One region of the Streptomyces collinus genome, then DNA from elsewhere that is predicted to be linked to it. Evidence: riboswitches for the same ligand, from Rfam matches in the RefSeq annotation. Region 1 holds a riboswitch; the other holds the start of a gene.

Region 1 (5,397 bases):
CCGTGTTCCGTCCAGGACTCCACCGGGTTGGCCGGCGCGTCCACGGCGTACATCCACGCGATCTTGTGGCGGAGCTGGGTGAGCATCGAGGTCAGTGCGGGGCTGCCGGAGGCCTGGGCGAGTGTTTCGTGGAACCAGCCGCCGAGGGAGCGCAGGTCGTCGCTGCTGCCGCGGCGGGCCCGCTCCTGGCCCAGCCGGACCAGGCCGCGCAGGACCTTCAGATGCGCCTCGGTGCGGCGCTGGGCGGCGCGGGCCGCGCCGAGGGGCTCCAGGAGCATGCGCATCTCCAGCAGGTCGCCCGCCTCCTGCTCGGTGGGTTCGGCCACGCACGCGCCCGCGTGCCGGCGGGTCACCACGAAGCCCTCGGCCTCCAGCGTGCGCAGCGCCTCCCGGACGGGCACCCGCGAGACGCCGTAGCGGCGCGCCAGGAGTTCCTCGGTGAGCCGGCTGCCGCGTGCGTGGACGCCCGCGACGATGTCGTCCCGGATGGCCGTGCACACCGAGTGCGCGGGAATACGCATGACCGACCTCCCCATTAATCCCCGTGAAACGCCGACGAGCGGCGTCCGTTCCGTGACTCTATTGCAATGAGCCGGAATTTCCGACGGCCCTCGGGAATCCAGGGATATTTTTTGGACAGGCTGCCGCCGTAAACACCGAAAGCCCCGGCTCGGGGAGCCGGGGCTTCGGGAACAGCGCGGAGGTTCCGGTCAGACGTTGACGCCGTGGGAGCGGAGGTAGGCGACCGGGTCGATGTCCGAGCCGTACTCGGGGCTCGTACGGGCCTCGAAGTGCAGGTGCGGGCCGGTGACGTTGCCCGTCGCGCCGGACAGGCCGATCTGCTGGCCGGGGGTGACCTGCTGGCCCACCGAGACGCCGACGGAGGACAGGTGGCCGTACTGGGTGTACGTCCCGTCGTTCATCTTGATCACGATCTGGTTGCCGTAGGAGCCGCCCCAGCCGGCCTCGACGACGGTGCCCGCGCCGACCGCGTGGACGGAGGTGCCGCTGGCGGCGTGGAAGTCCACACCGGTGTGGCTGCCGGAGGACCACAGGCCACTGCTGGCCTTGTAGCTGGTGGAGACGTACGAGCCGGAGATCGGGGCCACGTAGGCGTTGAGGCGCTTGCGCTCGGCCTCGCGGGCGGCGCGCTCCTTGGCCTCGCGGGCCTTCTCGGCCGCTTCCTTGGCCCTCTCCGCCAACTCGGCGGCCTGCTTGCGCGCGGCCTCCTCGGCCTTCCGCTTGGCGGCGGCCTCGTCGGCGGCCTGCTGCTGCGCGACGGCCTGGGCGTCGATCTGCTGGGCCACGGTGTCGCCCATGGTGACGACCGGGGTGAGACCGGTCTGCTCGGGGCTGGGCTCGGCGGCGAAGGCCGCAGGGGCCGCCACGGTGCCGATCACGCCGGTGGTGGCGAGGGCCGCGACGCCCGCCGCGCGGGCGGTGCCGCGCTGGATCCTGCTGGGACGACGGTGCTTCCCGGTGGCGCGAGTGAACGCCATGTAGTGGCTGGTCCTTTCCTTCCCTCTCGCCTACCGGGTTAGCTGACGGGTTCGGAGCAGGAAGGTCTCCTACGGACTCCCTCGCGACTCGCGCGGGCGTCCGATTCACCCCAGGGACTACGGTGGGTCCCCGGCTCCCCTGGCTCGCGCCGTACGGGGACTCGGCGATGACTGTCCGGTGCCGCGGGTGCGGCGCACTGCCTGACGAACAGCCCGGACGACGCTAAGCGGCGCCGCTTTCAATTCCCAAACGAATCCCGGCGTTTGTAGCGCATCCCACAGGGCAGACAGGCAACTCCCATCCCAATTCGGACATAAAGGGGCCCTGGTGCCTTTGAAGACAACCAGGGCCCCTGTGCGCGCGTGCCGCTACTCGGCCGCGACGACGGTGACTTCGCCGATGCCCAGGGCCTCGACAGGTGCCTTGATCTGCGCCGCGTCACCGACGAGGACGGTCACCAGACGGTCCACCGGGAAGGCGCTCACGGCCGCCGCGGTGGCCTCCACGGTGCCGGTCGCGGCGAGCTGGCGGTACAGCGTGGCCTGGTAGTCGTCGGGCAGGTGCTGCTCGACCTGGTCGGCCAGCGTGCTCGCGACCGCCGCGGCCGTCTCGTACTTCAGCGGAGCCACCCCGACCAGGTTCTGCACGGCGACGTCCCGCTCGGCGTCGGTCAGTCCCTCGGCGGCGAGGGTGCGCAGCACCGTCCAGAGGTCCTCCAGAGCGGGGCCGGTGTTGGGCGTGTCGACGGAACCGCTGATGGCGAGCATCGCGGCACCCGTGCCGTCCGGGGCCGACCTGAGGACCTGGCCGAACGCCCGTACGCCGTAGGTGTAGCCCTTCTCCTCGCGCAGGACGCGGTCCAGGCGGGAGGTGAGAGTGCCGCCGAGGCAGTACGTGCCGAGCACCTGCGCGGGCCACACACGGTCGTGCCGGTCCGGGCCGACCCGGCCGATCAGCAGCTGCGTCTGGACGGCGCCGGGGCGGTCCACGATGACGACCCGGCCGGTGTCGTCGGCGGTCACCGGCGGCACGGGTCGCGGCTCGGCCGAGGAGCCCGTCCAGGCGCCCAGGGTGTCCCCGAGCAGGGCGTCGAGGTCGATGCCGGTGAGGTCGCCGACGACCACGGCGGTGGCCGTGGCGGGGCGGACGTGCTTCTCGTAGAAGCCGCGAACGGCAGCGGAGTCGATCGCGGCGACCGTCTCCTCGCTGCCCTGCCGGGGCCGCGACATGCGCGCGTCCGACGGGAACAGCTCCTTGGAGAGCTCCTTGGCGGCGCGGCGGGAGGGGTTGGCCAGTTCGTGCGGGATCTCGTCGAGGCGGTTGGTGACCAGCCGCTCGACCTCGCTGTCGGCGAACGCGGGCGCCCTCAGCGCGTCGGCGATCAGGTTCAGCCCCTTGGCGAGCCGGGAGGCCGGCACCTCCAGGCTGAGCCGGACGCCGGGGTGGTCGGCGTGCGCGTCGAGGGTGGCGCCCGCGCGCTCCAGCTCGGCGGCGAACTCCTCGGCGGAGTGCTTGTCGGTGCCCTCGGAGAACGCCCGGGCCATGATCGTCGCCACACCGTCGAGACCGGCCGGCTCGGCGTCCAGGGGGGCGTCCAGCAGCACCTCCACGGCGACGACCTGCTGGCCGGGGCGGTGGCAGCGCAGCACCGTCAGGCCGTTGTCGAGCGTGCCGCGCTCGGGGGCGGGGAAGGCCCACGGCCGGGCGTCGCCCGACTGCGGCCGGGGGTGGAAGTCCATCGTGGCGAGCTCGGTCACCGGGCCGCCTCCTCGTTCTCGTCCTGGTCGGCGGGGGATTCGGGGGCGGTCGGCTCGTAGACGAGCACCGCGCGGTTGTCGGGCCGCAGGCAGGCCTTGGCGACCTCGTGGACCTCCTCCGCCGTGATCTCCAGCACACGCTGGACGGCGGTCAGGGCGAGCTGCGGGTCGCCGAACAGCACGGCGTACCGGCACAGTTCGTCGGCGCGGCCGGCGACCGTGCCGAGCCGGTCCAGCCATTCGCGCTCCAGCTGGGCCTGGGCGCGCTCCATCTCCTCGGCCGTGGGGCCTTCCTCGGCGAACCGGGCGAGCTCCTCGTCGATGGCGGTCTCGATGACCGGAACCTCCACGTCACCGGACGTCTTCACATCCAGCCACCCCAGGGAGGGCGCCCCGGCGAGCCGCAGCAGGCCGAAGCCGGCCGCCACGGCCGTACGGTCGCGCCGCACCAGCCGGTTGTAGAGGCGGGAGGACTCGCCGCCGCCGAGGACGGTGAGGGCCAGGTCGGCGGCGTCGCACGCGCGCGTGCCGTCGTGCGGCAGCCGGTAGGCGGCCATCAGGGCGCGCGCCGGGACCTCCTCCTCGACGACCTCGCGCAGCTGCTCGCCGATGGTCTCCGGCAGCGAGCCGTCGCGCGGGGCGGGCTTGCCGTCGTGCCCGGGGATGGAGCCGAAGTACTTCTCCACCCAGGCGAGGGTCTGCTCCGGGTCGATGTCGCCGACCACGGAGAGCACGGCGTTGTTCGGTGCGTAGTAGGTGCGGAAGAACGCCCGCGCGTCCTCCAGGGTCGCCGCGTCCAGGTCGGCCATGGAGCCGATCGGGGTGTGGTGGTAGGGGTGGCCCTCCGGGTAGGCGAGCGCGGTCAGCTTCTCGAACGCGGTGCCGTAGGGGACGTTGTCGTAGCGCTGGCGGCGCTCGTTCTTGACGACGTCCCGCTGGTTCTCCATCGACTCGTCGTCGAGCGCCGTCAGCAGCGAGCCCATGCGGTCGGCCTCCAGCCAGAGGGCGAGCTCCAGCTCATGGGTGGGCATGGTCTCGAAGTAGTTGGTCCGCTCGAAGCTGGTGGTGCCGTTCAGCGAGCCGCCCGCGCCCTGGACGAGCTCGAAGTGACCGTTGCCCTTGACCTGGGCGGAACCCTGGAACATCAGGTGCTCGAAAAGGTGAGCCAGGCCGGTGCGTCCCTTGACTTCGTGGCGCGAGCCGACGTCGTACCAGAGGCACACCGCGGCGACCGGGGTCAGGTGGTCCTCGGAGAGCACCACGCGCAGGCCGTTGGCCAGGCGGTGCTCGGTCGCTGTCAGGCCCCCGGAGCCTGCCTGGGCTGTGGCCGTGTGACCCATGGGCATGTACGTCCCTTCGATCGCGGAGCGGTCTTCACAACCGCGGATTCCTGCCGGTCCTGCCACTGTATGCAAGCGTGCGAAGCCCTGGTGAAGTTCCCGGGCGGCGTACGCCGAGAGCGAGCACGGGGGACCGTCCTCGCCGGGCTCGGTAGGGCCCGACAGGCGTCGGAGACCGGGCCCTGGTCCCGGTTGTCAGTGCGGCGGTCCACAATGGTCGGCGTCAGATCCGGATCGCAGCAGCATGAGCGAGCCGCAGGGGCGGCCGGTGACGAGTGGGCGAGCGCGCGCAGGGCCCGATGGGCCGGGCACGATCGACGTCTCCTCACCGGCAGGAACGCCCCGTAGGCGAGCGACCAGTAACAGGAGGAGCCGGCAGCGATGGCCCGCCGCAGCACGAAGACGCCGCCCGACGACTCGTACGAGGAGCGGATCCTCGACATCGACGTCGTCGACGAGATGCAGGGCTCCTTCCTCGAGTACGCGTACTCGGTCATCTACTCCCGCGCCCTGCCCGACGCACGCGACGGCCTCAAGCCCGTGCACCGCCGCATCGTCTACCAGATGAGCGAGATGGGCCTGCGCCCCGAGCGCGGGTACGTCAAGTGCGCCCGTGTCGTCGGCGAGGTGATGGGCAAGCTGCACCCGCACGGCGACGCGTCGATCTACGACGCCCTCGTGCGCATGGCCCAGCCCTTCTCGATGCGGGTCCCCCTGGTCGACGGCCACGGCAACTTCGGCTCGCTGGGCAACGACGACCCGCCGGCGGCCATGCGGTACACCGAGTGCCGGATGGCCGA
Region 2 (5,397 bases), 3.0 Mb from region 1:
CCCCGGGAGACGCTCATTCGTGATCCATGCCTGCTCAGAAGCGGGCTAGGCGACCGACCACGCGATGCCGTCGAGGATGTCGTGCTCGCTCACGACGACCTCCTCAGCACCGATCCGCTCCATGATCGACAGGAGGACGAGGGCGCCCGCCCCGATCACGTCGACCCGGCCCGGGTGCATGGACGGCACGGCCGCGCGCTCGGCGTGGGTGGAGCGCAGCAGCCACTCGGTGATCTCGCGGACCCGGTCGTGGGAGACGCGGGAGTGGTGGATGGCCTGCGAGTCGTACTCGGGCAGCTCCTGGGCGATCGCCGACACGGTCGTCACCGAACCGGCCAGGCCGACCAGCGTGCGCGCCTCGCGCAGCGGGACCGTCTGCTCGGCGAGGTCGAGCGCGGCCTCGATGTCGGCCCGCATCGCCGCGATCTGCTCCGCGGACGGCGGGTCGCTCACCGCCCCGTCCCGGACGAGGTGCCGCTCGGTCATGCGGACACAGCCGATGTCCACCGAGCGGGCCGCGCGGACCCGGTCGTCGCCCACGACGAACTCGGTCGAGCCGCCGCCGATGTCCACCACCAGGTAGGGCTTGGGGAGGTGGTCCCGCCCGGTCAGCTCCTTGGTGGCACCGGTGAAGGAGAACGCGGCCTCCTGGTCCCCGGAGATCACCTCGGGCTCGACGCCCAGGATGTCCAGCACCCCGCGCACGAACTCGTCCCGGTTCTCGGCGTCCCGGGAGGCGGAGGTCGCCACGAACCGCAGCCGCTCCGCCCCGTGCTCCTTGATGATCCCGGCGTACTCGCGGCACGCCGCGAAGGTCCGCTGGAGTGCCTCGGGGGCGAGCCGGCCGGTGCGGTCGACGCCCTGCCCGAGCCGGACGATCGTCATCCGGCGGTCCAGGTCGGTCAGCTCGCCGGTCGCCGGGTCGGCGTCGGCGACCAGGAGGCGGATGGAGTTCGTACCGCAGTCCACGGCGGCGACACGGGTCACTGGGCGTCCTCCTCGACGGGCGTCACGCACGGGCCCTTGCGCCACCACTCGGGCAGCATCGCGATCGCCTCGTCGCCGAGCGGGTTCACCCCGGGGCCGGCGGCCAGCGAGTGGCCCACCAGCACGTGCAGGCACTTCACCCGGTCCGGCATACCGCCCGCGCTCGGGAAGTTCTTCAGCTCCTCGATCTCGTCGCGCCGCCGGATGTAGTCCTCGTGCGCGGCCCGGTACGCCGCCGCCAGCTCCGGGTCCGAGGCCAGCCGCTCGGTCATCTCCTTCATCACCCCGTTGGCCTCCAGCGTGCCGATCGCCGAGGCGGCGCGCGGGCAGGTCAGGTAGTACAGCGTGGGGAACGGCGTCCCGTCCGGCAGCCGCGGGGCCGTCTCGACGACGTCCGGCTGTCCGCACGGGCAGCGGTGGGCGATCGCGCGCAGACCGCGCGGGGGCCGGCCGAGCTGCTGTTTGAAGGCCTCGACGTCCGCGTCGGTGGGCTCGGTGCGCGGGGTGGTCGGCGGGGGCGTTTCCATGACTGTCTTCAGGCTGTCTTTCTCTGATCGCCGGCTGGGAGGTCAGGTCACTGGCCGGAGGCGTCGGACTTGTCGACGCCGTCCCAGACGTTGGAGTACCAAGGGCGGTCCGCCGCCCCCAGGTCGGTGCGCGACTGCTTCGCCGCGTGCGGGTCGATGACGATGAACCCCGTCTCCCCCGGCATGACGTAGTGCAACCGCTTCCGGATCTGCTGCTCTGCGTACGCGTCGTCCTGCCAGCGCGCCTTCAGGTCGCGCAGCCGTTCGACGCGCTCACGGGCCTGCCGCTGTTCGCGCTGGAGGTCGTCGATCTCGGCGCGCTGCGAGACGTACTCCCGCATCGGGTAGGCCAGGGCCACGATCAGCGAGCACATCACCAGGGCGAGCAGCGCGGCCCGGCCGGTCAGCCGCGAGCGGCGGGCCTGGCGCTTGGTCTGGGAGCGGTAGACCCGGGCCGCGGTCTGCTCGCCGAGCAACCGGATCCTGGTCGCGGTGGAGAACCGGTCCCGGTCCTTCACGGCCATCTGTCCGCCTCCCGCTCCACCGTCATACGCGCGTACGTCCCCGGACACGGTACGGGACCGGGTACGGGGACGTACGTACGACGCTGTTACTTACGGCGCGGTCAGCCCTTGAAGCGCGGGAAGGCGCTGCGGCCGGCGTAGACCGCGGCGTCGTCGAGGATCTCCTCGATGCGCAGCAGCTGGTTGTACTTGGCGACGCGCTCGGAGCGGGCCGGGGCGCCGGTCTTGATCTGGCCGCAGTTGGTGGCGACGGCCAGGTCGGCGATGGTGACGTCCTCGGTCTCGCCGGAGCGGTGGGACATCATGCACTTGAAGCCGTTGCGCTGGGCCAGCTCGACGGCGTCCAGGGTCTCGGTCAGCGAACCGATCTGGTTGACCTTGACCAGGAGCGCGTTGGCCGCGCCCTCCTCGATGCCGCGGGCGAGGCGCTCGGGGTTGGTGACGAACAGGTCGTCGCCGACGAGCTGGACCTTGTCACCGAGCTTGGCGGTGATGGTCTTCCAGCCCTCCCAGTCGTCCTCGAACAGCGGGTCCTCGATGGAGACGAGCGGGTACGCGTCGACGAGCTCCGCGTAGTACTCGGTCATCTCGGCCGCCGAGCGCTCCTTGCCCTCGAAGGTGTAGACGCCGTCCTTGTAGAACTCGGACGCGGCGACGTCGAGCGCCAGGGCGATCTGCTCGCCGGGGGTGTAACCGGCTTCCTTGACCGCCTCCAGGATGAGGTCGAGGGCCTCGCGGTTGGAGCCGAGGTTCGGGGCGAAGCCGCCCTCGTCGCCGAGGCCGGTGGCCAGGCCCTTGCTCTTCAGGACCTTCTTCAGCGTGTGGTAGACCTCGGCGCCCCAGCGCAGGGCCTCGGAGAAGGACTCCGCGCCGATCGGGGCGATCATGAACTCCTGGATGTCCACGTTGGAGTCGGCGTGCGAGCCGCCGTTCAGGATGTTCATCATCGGCACCGGCAGCAGGTGCGCGTTGGGGCCGCCCAGGTAGCGGAACAGCGGCAGGTCGCTGGCCTCGGAGGCGGCGTGGGCGACGGCGAGCGAGACGCCGAGGATGGCGTTGGCGCCGAGGGAGCCCTTGTTGTCGGTGGCGTCCAGGTCGAACATCGCCTGGTCGATCAGGCGCTGCTCGGTGGCGTCATAGCCGACCAGCTCCGGGCCGATCTGCTCGATGACCGCGAGGACGGCCTTCTCCACACCCTTGCCGAGGTAGCGGTTCGAGTCGCCGTCGCGGAGCTCGATGGCCTCGAAGGCGCCCGTGGAGGCGCCGGACGGGACGGCGGCACGACCGGTGCTGCCGTCGTCGAGGCCGACCTCGACCTCGACCGTGGGGTTGCCTCGGGAGTCCAGGATTTCCCGGGCTACGACGACGTCGATGGACGGCACGAGCATCTCCTTCTTATGTGACGCGGGTACGCGGGCCGCGTGGGCCCGGCGAGGTGCGGAGCCTCGGTGGCTCGCGACATGAGCCTAACCGGCTCCGGGCGATCGGCCACCGGGTCGCCCACCCCATGGACAGAACCGAGAGTAAATTGTTTCCGAACGGAACAAAGCCGGTTCGCGAAGTCCGGCAGAAAAAACCCCGCTCCGGTGCGTACGGGGGATGACGCGCCGGAGCGGGGAGCTGGTGGGCCCTGGGCGGGCCCGGGTGGGCCGCTGCTTACTTCAGGTGCAGCTGCTGGCCCGGGTAGATGAGGTTGGCATCGTCGATGATGTCCTTGTTCAGCTGGTACAGCTTCTCCCAGCCGCCCTTGACCTTCTCGTCCGCGGCGATCGAGCTCAGGGTGTCACCCGTGACGACCTTGTACTCGCCGTCACCCTTCTTGACCTTCTTGCCGGTCGGGGTGGTGACGGTCTTCTTGGCCGCGGGGCGCTCGTCGGAGCGGGAGGCGGGCTGCTGCTGGGTCTCGCGGGTCTCGGTGCTCTGCTGGCTCTGCGAGGAGCTGCCCGAGTCGCTGGAGGAGCCGCCACCGGTGTAACCGGCGCTCGACAGGCCCTTGCCGCAGACCGGCCAGGCGCCCTTGCCCTGGCTCGCGAGGACCTTCTCGGCGATCTCGATCTGCTGGTCCTTGGTGGCCTGGTCGGCGGTGGAGGCGTACTTGGTGCCGCCGTAGCCGGACCAGGTGGAGGCGGAGAACTGCAGACCGCCGTAGTAGCCGTTGCCGGTGTTGATGGACCAGTTGCCGCCGGACTCGCACTGGGCGACCGCGTCCCACTCGGAGGCGGTGGCGGCGGAGGCGTTGCCGGCCGCCATCAGCGGGGCGGCGACGGCGGCACCGGTGACACCGGCGATGGCGATGACCCGAGAGGCCTTGGACGGACGGCGGTGCGTGCCCTTGCCGGAAAACAGCATGGAGAGATCCCCTCACCGACGCCTGCGAGGTGAGCTGTCGGGTTCGGGCCGGTTGAGTTGCCCGGCCGCGCCCCTCCCGGGACACGGCTTCACCCCAAGCCCTTCCGGCACAACTGTCCGGTCGGGCACCTACCTTGGGTCCCCCGCTCCTGCCTACGGCGCTTGACGCGACGACTGTTCCCGTACGGCCGCTGGCAGGATTCGGCGTTGCGGCAGCCGGGGCTCGCGGTGACGAGCGGTCACGACCGTAGACACGCGATCCACGGAATTTCAAAGACGATCAAGGCTTCTGAGATCTATCTCTCACCGGCCTTATACGGGACATTCAGTACGAAAACGTGACGTGAACTCACCCGGTTTAGGGGTGACTTCGGCCGCGGTTTCCGCACTGCCCGAACAGCTACCGCTCGTCCGCTTCGCCCTCGACCGTGAGCGTCTGACCGGGGTGAATGAGGTCCGGGTCGGCGCCGACCTCGTTCTCGTTGCCCTCGTAGAGCGCGTGCCATCCGCCGCTGACCCGAAGGGCGTCGGCGATGGACCAGAGGCTGTCGCCGATGCCCACGATGTAGGCACCTTCGGACGCGTCGCCGGAACTCTCGTCAGCGGGCGCGGAGTGACGCCCCGTGGACTTCTCCGCGCGGTCGCTCTCGGGCGTGCGGGTTTCGTCGGCACTGGGACCGCGATGACGGCCGGAGCCGGTCTCGGCCGACGCCGAGGAGTCGTCACCCTGCTGCGAGTCGCCCGGCTTGCCGCCCTCGGGAGTGGCCGACGGAGAGCCGTCGGGCTGCTCGCTCTGCGACGTTCCGCCGGATTTACGTGACTTGTCGGTCTTGGCGGTTTCGTCCTTCGAGGACGACGACGCGTCAGGGGACGGGGATGAAGAGGGGCTCTCAGAGGGGGATGAACCCAGCGAATCGAGCAATCCGGGCGAGTCCACCTCACCGGACGATTCGGATGAGTCGGATGATTCCGACCCCTTGTCCTGCTGGAGCCCCGAGAGCAGCCCGCAG

Evidence for each region. A riboswitch is a leader RNA that binds a small molecule or an ion and turns the genes downstream of it on or off. The one in region 1 is predicted to bind cyclic di-AMP.
Region 2: it holds a riboswitch for cyclic di-AMP, as region 1 does, so the genes downstream of both, RFN52_RS16110 (LysM peptidoglycan-binding domain-containing protein) here and RFN52_RS30045 (M23 family metallopeptidase) in region 1, are expected to answer to the same signal.

What each region holds. Positions count from the first base shown of each region.
Region 1 covers NZ_CP133771.1:6,585,409-6,590,805, reverse strand. The annotation lists gene RFN52_RS30050 (GntR family transcriptional regulator) at 1-521, opposite strand, end outside; gene RFN52_RS30045 (M23 family metallopeptidase) at 711-1,499, opposite strand; cyclic di-AMP (ydaO/yuaA leader) riboswitch at 1,512-1,676, opposite strand; gene RFN52_RS30040 (M16 family metallopeptidase) at 1,869-3,257, opposite strand; gene RFN52_RS30035 (M16 family metallopeptidase) at 3,254-4,597, opposite strand; gene RFN52_RS30030 (DNA gyrase/topoisomerase IV subunit A) at 4,979-5,397, shown strand, end outside.
Region 2 covers NZ_CP133771.1:3,587,625-3,593,021, forward strand. The annotation lists gene RFN52_RS16090 (Ppx/GppA phosphatase family protein) at 46-987, opposite strand; gene RFN52_RS16095 (DUF501 domain-containing protein) at 984-1,514, opposite strand; gene RFN52_RS16100 (FtsB family cell division protein) at 1,562-2,038, opposite strand; gene eno (phosphopyruvate hydratase) at 2,140-3,420, opposite strand; gene RFN52_RS16110 (LysM peptidoglycan-binding domain-containing protein) at 3,695-4,387, opposite strand; cyclic di-AMP (ydaO/yuaA leader) riboswitch at 4,392-4,558, opposite strand; gene RFN52_RS16115 (LysM peptidoglycan-binding domain-containing protein) at 4,788-5,397, opposite strand, start outside.